3 regions of the Geobacillus sp. B4113_201601 genome follow, and region 1 is predicted to be linked to each of the others. Evidence: riboswitches for the same ligand, from Rfam matches in the RefSeq annotation. Region 1 holds a riboswitch; each other region holds the start of a gene.
The links. Region 1 has a riboswitch for S-adenosylmethionine ahead of B4113_RS02260 (methionine ABC transporter ATP-binding protein). Riboswitches for the same ligand answer to the same signal wherever they lie in the genome.
Positions count from the first base shown of each region.

Region 1 (2,261 bases):
GCCATTTCGTAAACGGAATAAGCAAAATGATCAAAATAATGAACGGAATGGAGCGGAAAATGTTGACGAACGCCGCGATGACCGTATTGGCCAGCCGGTTCTCCCATAGGTTTCCCTTTGCCGTTAAAAATAACAGCAGCCCAAGCACCACTCCGAGGACGAACGTGGCGGCGACCGCCATGCCGGTCATGTACAGCGTCTCGACCGTTGCCGCCCACATCGTTTCCCATTGCACGTTCGGCAGGAGGTTAGCGAGCATCGTGAATCACCTCCACCGCCACTTGTTGGTCTTGAATATAGTCGAGCGCCCGACCGATTTCATCCGCCGCCCCGTCGATGTGCACAAACAGCACGCCGTAGGCGCCTTGATGGGTTTGTGAAATTTTTCCTTGTAAAATGTTGACATCAACGGCAAATTGGCGGACGACTTGCGTAATGAGCGGCTGTCCAGCGGCGGCGCCGACAAACGTCAACTGCGCGATCACCCCGTTCGGGTAGTGGCCGAACAGATGCGAGACAGCTTCTTCGGTTTCCTCCGGCTCGACCAGCTGCTTGACGAACCGTTTCGTAATCGGCTGCTGCGGGTTCCGGAACACGTGCAGCACGTCGCCTTGTTCGACGATTTTGCCGCTTTCCATCACCGCGACGCGGTCGCAAATTTTGCGAATGACGTGCATTTCATGGGTGATGAGCACGATCGTCAGCCCGAGCCGCTTGTTGATGTCAACGAGCAAATCCAAAATCGCGTCCGTCGTCTGCGGATCGAGGGCGGACGTCGCCTCATCGCAAAGCAGGACTTTCGGATTGTTGGCGAGCGCCCGCGCGATGCCGACCCGCTGCTTTTGCCCGCCGCTCAGCTGCGACGGATACGCCTCTTCCCGCCCGGTGAGACCGACAAGCTGGATGAGCTCATCGACGCGCTTTTGCCGTTCCTCTCTCGGAACACCGGCGATCTCGAGCGGAAAAGCGATATTTTCCCTGACGGTGCGCGACCAAAGCAAGTTGAAATGCTGGAAAATCATGCCGATTTCCTGACGGGCGTTTCGAAGCTCCCGACCTTTCACGCGCGCCATGTCGCGGCCGGCGACGATCACCCGACCGCTCGTCGGTTTTTCCAATCCGTTTAACAGCCGAATGAGCGAACTTTTTCCGGCCCCGCTGTAGCCGATAATTCCAAAAATTTCTCCTTCGCGAATCTCAAGCGACACGTTGTCAACGGCTGTCACCGCACCGTTGGCCGCTTGGTATACTTTCGTCACCTGTTCAAGGGTGATCATCGTTTCACCTTCCTTTCTTGCCGTGCGCTTCCCGTTCGCCAGCAGGCGCAAGCCCCGCCGCCGAGCGCGCCCGCGCAAGCAGCCGAAGCGGGCTGTTCACGCCCAGCGCCCAAGCAAGCGCAAAAAGAAAACCTTTCTGCCCGCGGAGAACAGAAAGGTATTGTCTACCATTCCGTCTCTTATCTCTCAAAGCAGGCTGCTTTGTGTGAATTGGCACCATTTCAGCGCAAGCGCTGACGGTTGCCGGGCTTCATTGGGCACATCCCTCCACCTCTCTTGATAAGAGCACAACGCAAATGTATTCAATTTGGTTACGAATGTGATTGTATCATTGGATGTCGAATCGTGTCAACCTATTTTTTATCCAACATGCCGATACGGCTTGGCCAAATGGAGGAGCGACTCCAGCAGCAATAAATGGCGGAAGCTTCCCGATACGTGCACTTCTTGCAGCCGGACGAGCTGCTGCAGCTTCAGCTCACCGCTCAGCAAGGAGGCGAGCGCTTCCTTCGAACCGCGCACCGTCAACGTGTTTCGTTCATCGTTCTCGCACTCAACGATGGCCGGCTCTTTGCCAAGCAAGACGGAAGCGGCCTCCCCGTCGCTTTCAAACCGAACGCATAACTGCTCGTCCGGCAAAATCGGCAACAAATGACGCAACATTTGCATCCGCTCGATGAACCGTTCCACAAACTCACGCACTTCCATTGACCATCACCCCCATGTCCTTTGTTCTCTATTTCCATATGTGGGGGCAAGAATCCTTTACAAAAATCTCGACAGCCTGTTGACGAACGGACGCCGTTTTTGTCATTTCCCAAGAAATGTGTCAAACGGAGTCAAAAAAAGGGGGACAGTCAACGCGGCAGCCGGGCTTGCAGTTGCTCATACAAATCGGTGACGGAAGGGAACGCATACCATTTGTCGGCCATCGCTCCGTCAACAAAAAGAAGCAAGCATGGAACGCTGGAAATTTGCCACTCC
Region 1 is NZ_LQYX01000015.1:10,158-12,418, reverse strand. It holds gene B4113_RS02265 (methionine ABC transporter permease) at 1-259, opposite strand, end outside; gene B4113_RS02260 (methionine ABC transporter ATP-binding protein) at 249-1,277, opposite strand; SAM riboswitch class I at 1,454-1,563, opposite strand; gene B4113_RS02255 (hypothetical protein) at 1,638-1,985, opposite strand; gene B4113_RS02250 (thioredoxin family protein) at 2,135-2,261, opposite strand, start outside.

Region 2 (2,261 bases), on a different contig from region 1:
ATGCAAGTCGATGTATTCGGTGACCGATGGCAGTTTTTGTTGGTTTAAAATCGTGATATGCGTCTCGCGCCATTCGACAGAGCGCGGGATGGCAAATGAGTTCATCGTCGTCTTCCTTTCTCGGTTGATCGATTGGCCCAAGCTGGCGTTGGACGGCCGGCCCGGGCAGAGGGTGTCATCGTTCCGTTTCGATAAACAGGCGGCGGAAGCCGTCCGTTCCCGCCAGTTCAGCGCGCTCAACGATCAGGCGGCGGCCGAGACGGAGCGCGTGCCGTTTCGCGGCGAGCCGTTCGGCTTTTTGTTCAATGCCGTCGAGATCCGCCACATGGGCGAGGCCGATCGTCCGGCGAATGACTTCGCAGCCGGCAAAACCGACGGCGTCAATGAACGCTTGCCGCAGCACCTCATCAAGCAGTCCGGGCGTCGCGGCGTACGTTTCGACGCTTTCCGTCTGCCACAGCTCAGCGAAAATGGACGTAAACACCTTCCATGTTGAGTCGATGTGAACAAAGAGCGGTTGACGCTCCGCTTCAGGACGGGACAACGCATTTAACAGCAAGTTGGCGAAAAATTGGCCAAGGTCAAACCCGATCGGGCCGTAAAAGGCGAATTCCGGGTCGATCACTTTCGTTTCGTCGTCGCTGGCGAAAATGCTGCCAGTGTGTAAGTCTCCGTGCAGCAGCACATCCGCTTCAGTCAAAAACTTGCGCTTCAGCTTCGCCGCTTCGAGGCGGAGGCGGTCATCTTCCCAAAGCGCTTCAACGTCTGGGCGCAATTCGTCCTCAAAGTTGTTCGTGTCATGGTCGAAAAACGGATCGGTGAAGACGAGATCTTCCGTAATTTTGCATAGCTCTGGATTGACAAAGCTTTGCGCCAACTTCTTTTTCTCTTGTTGGTTCATGCCGAAATCAGACGTGTAAAACGCCGTTTTGGCGATGAATTCGCCGATATGCCGGGACAACAGCGGGTACGTTTTCCCTTCGATCAGCCCTTTGCGCGCGATTTGCAGGCGGGACAAATCTTCCATCACCGTGATGGCGAGCGATTCGTCGGAATAATAGACTTTTGGGACGTATTGCGGCACATAGCTGGCAAACGTGCGCAGCGCGTTGCTTTCAATGACGGCGCGCTTTAACGTAAGCGGCCAGCTTTCCCCGACGACTTTCGCGTACGGCAGCGCTTGTTTGATGATGACGCCTTGCTTTGTTTCTTGGTCGACGATATGGAAAACAAGGTTCAAGTTTCCGTCGCCGATCTCGCGGCAGGCAAGTGGCGCCCCGTCGCGGAACAAGCCGAGGCGGACGGCGAGGGCGGTCGCTTTTTGTTCGGTGAGCGGTTCGTAAACAGCTGATTGGACAATCGTCATTTTCACGTTCCCCCTTTACGTTTTGGCAAATGAAAAAGCCTCTTTCGCATACGGAAAGAGGCTTGAAGATTATTTGTCTTCACGCCTCTTATCTTTCAGAAAGACAGCGGTCTTTCTGTTGGACTTAGCACCGTGCCCTGCGGAAGCGGGTCGCTTCCGGCGCCGCCCTTGGCGTGCGCCCTATCTCACGATAGCATTACGGTCGGTTGCTGGGCTTCATTGGGCCAATTCCCTCAGCCAACTCTTGATAAGAGTACCGGTCTAGCTATTGAGTTTTTGCAATTTTCGCGATGTTAACAATCGTTTGGTTGCTTGATTCGAATCATACAGGTTGGGCAGGCGGATTGTCAATACGTTTTGAAAAATTTTTTTGCCGCCTCGTCGTAATCGCGCGGCCGGCGGTCGGCAAACACCGGGATGCGCGCACGCACCTGTTTAACGAGCGCCGGGTCGATGTCCGCCAGAAGAACGCCCGGCTTTTCATCGGCCTCGGCGATGATTTCGCCCCACGGGTCGATGACGAGCGAATGGCCGGCAAAGTCGTTGTTCGGGTCGCTTCCGGCCCGATTGCAGGCGATGACGTAGCATTGATTTTCAATCGCTCGCGCCATCAGCAGCGTCCGCCAATGGTGAAGGCGAGGAAGCGGCCATTCGGCGACGACAAACAGCGCTTCCGCTCCGGCTAAAGCATGGACGCGAATCCACTCTGGAAAGCGGATGTCATAGCAAATGACTCCGGCGCACGACAGCCCGTCAAGCGAAAATAAGCCTGGCGCGTTTCCCGGCTGCAAATACAAATGCTCATCCATCAGCTGGAACAGATGAAGTTTGCTATATTCACTGACGATTTGGCCGCTTCGGTCGGCGACGATCATCGTGTTCGTCACACCGGCAG
Region 2 is NZ_LQYX01000078.1:15,408-17,668, reverse strand. It holds gene mtnA (S-methyl-5-thioribose-1-phosphate isomerase) at 1-105, opposite strand, end outside; gene mtnK (S-methyl-5-thioribose kinase) at 176-1,366, opposite strand; SAM riboswitch class I at 1,452-1,620, opposite strand; gene B4113_RS10630 (carbon-nitrogen family hydrolase) at 1,714-2,261, opposite strand, start outside.
Region 2: linked by a shared signal. The riboswitch ahead of mtnK (S-methyl-5-thioribose kinase) and the one ahead of B4113_RS02260 (methionine ABC transporter ATP-binding protein) in region 1 are both predicted to bind S-adenosylmethionine.

Region 3 (2,261 bases), on a different contig from region 1:
CGAACTGTTTCATAATGGCGATAATGTTGTCGTTTTCCGTAATCGTGCCGTCAAAATCGCAAAAGAGAACAAGCTGCCTCGTCATGCTTCCACCTCAACAGCGCCCCAACGGTCGATCGCTTTTTGTAGGGCCTCGTTTTCAACAGCTGCTTCGCGGAGCGGCCGACCGGCCAACACCGCATCGATCGCCGCGCGAAACGCCTGGCCGCCGCCGATCGCCCCGTCCGGATGGCCGTGAATGCCGCCGCCGGCGTTGACGATGCTGTCAAGGCCGAAATCGCGGACAAGAAGCGGCACGAGCCCCGGATGAATGCCCGCCGACGGCACCGGAAACGCCCGCGCAAACGGCTCTTGGTCATCGGTGAGCGCCCGGGCGATGCCAAGCGCCTGCTCGCGCTCGAGAGCGACGCTGCCGTACGGCGACGGGAACAGGACGAAATCAGCCCCGGCGAGCCGCAACAGCTTGCCGAGCAACAGCGACGGGGCGACCCCGTAAAACTCAGACGGCGTGATCGCGCCGCTAAACGCCGGATGCGCCATAATCGGCACGGTGATGTTTTCATCCTCGCGCAGCCCTTGCAACACATCAAGCCCGTAGGCGAACACGTTAAACAACAGCACGTCGGCGCCAAGCTCGGCGGCCCGTTTCGCTTTTTCTTTCAGCTCAAACGTTTTACCGGTCAAGTTAACGGCGTACAGCGTCCGTTTGCCCGTTTGTTCGTACACTTCCCGAAGCGCGGCCTTTCCTTCCGTAATCCGCTTCTCAAACGGAAGAAGCTCGCTATCAAACAAAATTTCGTCATCTTTGACTAGGTCGACGCCGCCAAGCGCCTGTTTTTTCAATTCGGACGTCAAATACGCCAAATCGCGGCCGATGATGCCTTTAAAAATGCTCATTAACAGCGGGCGGTTATATACCCCGACTTTTTCGCGAATGCCGCTGATGCCAAAGCGCGGCCCCGGAAATTGCCGCTTCCACTCGTCCGGAAACTCGAGATCAAGCAGCCGCACTTCCCCATCAAGCGACAATTTGCCAAACGTCGTCACCAAAAGCGCCGGCAAATCAGCGCTGAAGTTGACCGTCGGATAGGCGATTTTGACGATCGCCCGCTTCAGCCGCTTGCCGAAATACGCGTTTACACGCTCGCTTTCGCCAAGCTCCTCAACGGCGACCACTTCCCCTTTATGTTTGCGAAGCTGCTCCTGCTCCAACGCCGGCAAGTCGGTCCACGTGCCGACCGTCAAGCCGAGCGCGATCCCTTCCGCCTTTTTGCGGATGTCTTTCTCGTCATGAAGCAAATACGTTGCCATCACTGCACTCATCATTCATCCCTCTTTCCAAAGAAAAAAGCCTCTTCATAAGAAGAGGCGTCATTCGTTTATGGCGCTCTTCTTATCTCTCAGCGTTTCCGCTGCAAGAATTAGCACCGTGCTTGAATGTACCAAGCCGGTTGCCGGGCTTCATTGGGCTCGTCCCTCCGCCTGCTCTTGATAAGAATGCTTGCGTAACTATACACTTGTCAAACGATTTTGGCAAGTATGGCAAATTTACTTTGAATTATGACAGCCTTTGCCGCCGTTGTCAATCATTTTTTTCAAAACAGCCCGAGCCGTCCGATCCGCTCCGCCGCTTCACAGAGCCGCGCCTCATCGGTCAATAGGCCGACGCGCACATACCCTTCGCCGTGCTCGCCAAAGCCGATGCCCGGAGCGACAGCGACATGCGCCTGCTCAAGGAGCACATCGGCAAACTCGGCGGACGACCACCCTTTCGGTACGGGGAGCCAAGCGAAAAACGAACCGGACGGCGCCGGTGCTTCCCAGCCGATCTCGCGCAAAGCAGAAATGAACGTATGGCGGCGCGCTTCATACAGCGCGACAAGCTCGTTGACGCAATCTTGCGGGCCGAGAAGCGCTGCAGCCGCCGCTTCCTGGACGGCGCCGAACAGGCTGACGTACAAATGATCTTGCAGCAGCTCAAGCGCCCGAATGATCCGCTCGTTGCCGACGGCAAACGCGACGCGCCAGCCGGCCATATTGTACGTTTTCGAAAACGTGTAAATCTCGACGCCGACGTCTTTCGCCCCGTCAACTTCGAGGAAGCTGACCGGCTTTTTGCCGTCAAAACCGATCGCCCCGTAAGCAAAATCGTGCACGACGGCGATACCGTGCTTGGCGGCGAACGCCACCGTCTCGGCGAAAAACTCGTTCGTCGCCGTCGCACCGGTCGGGTTGTTCGGATAGTTTAAAAACATCAGTTT
Region 3 is NZ_LQYX01000078.1:12,270-14,530, forward strand. It holds gene mtnX (2-hydroxy-3-keto-5-methylthiopentenyl-1-phosphate phosphatase) at 1-85, opposite strand, end outside; gene mtnW (2,3-diketo-5-methylthiopentyl-1-phosphate enolase) at 82-1,323, opposite strand; SAM riboswitch class I at 1,391-1,498, opposite strand; gene B4113_RS10625 (pyridoxal phosphate-dependent aminotransferase) at 1,596-2,261, opposite strand, start outside.
Region 3: linked by a shared signal. The riboswitch ahead of mtnW (2,3-diketo-5-methylthiopentyl-1-phosphate enolase) and the one ahead of B4113_RS02260 (methionine ABC transporter ATP-binding protein) in region 1 are both predicted to bind S-adenosylmethionine.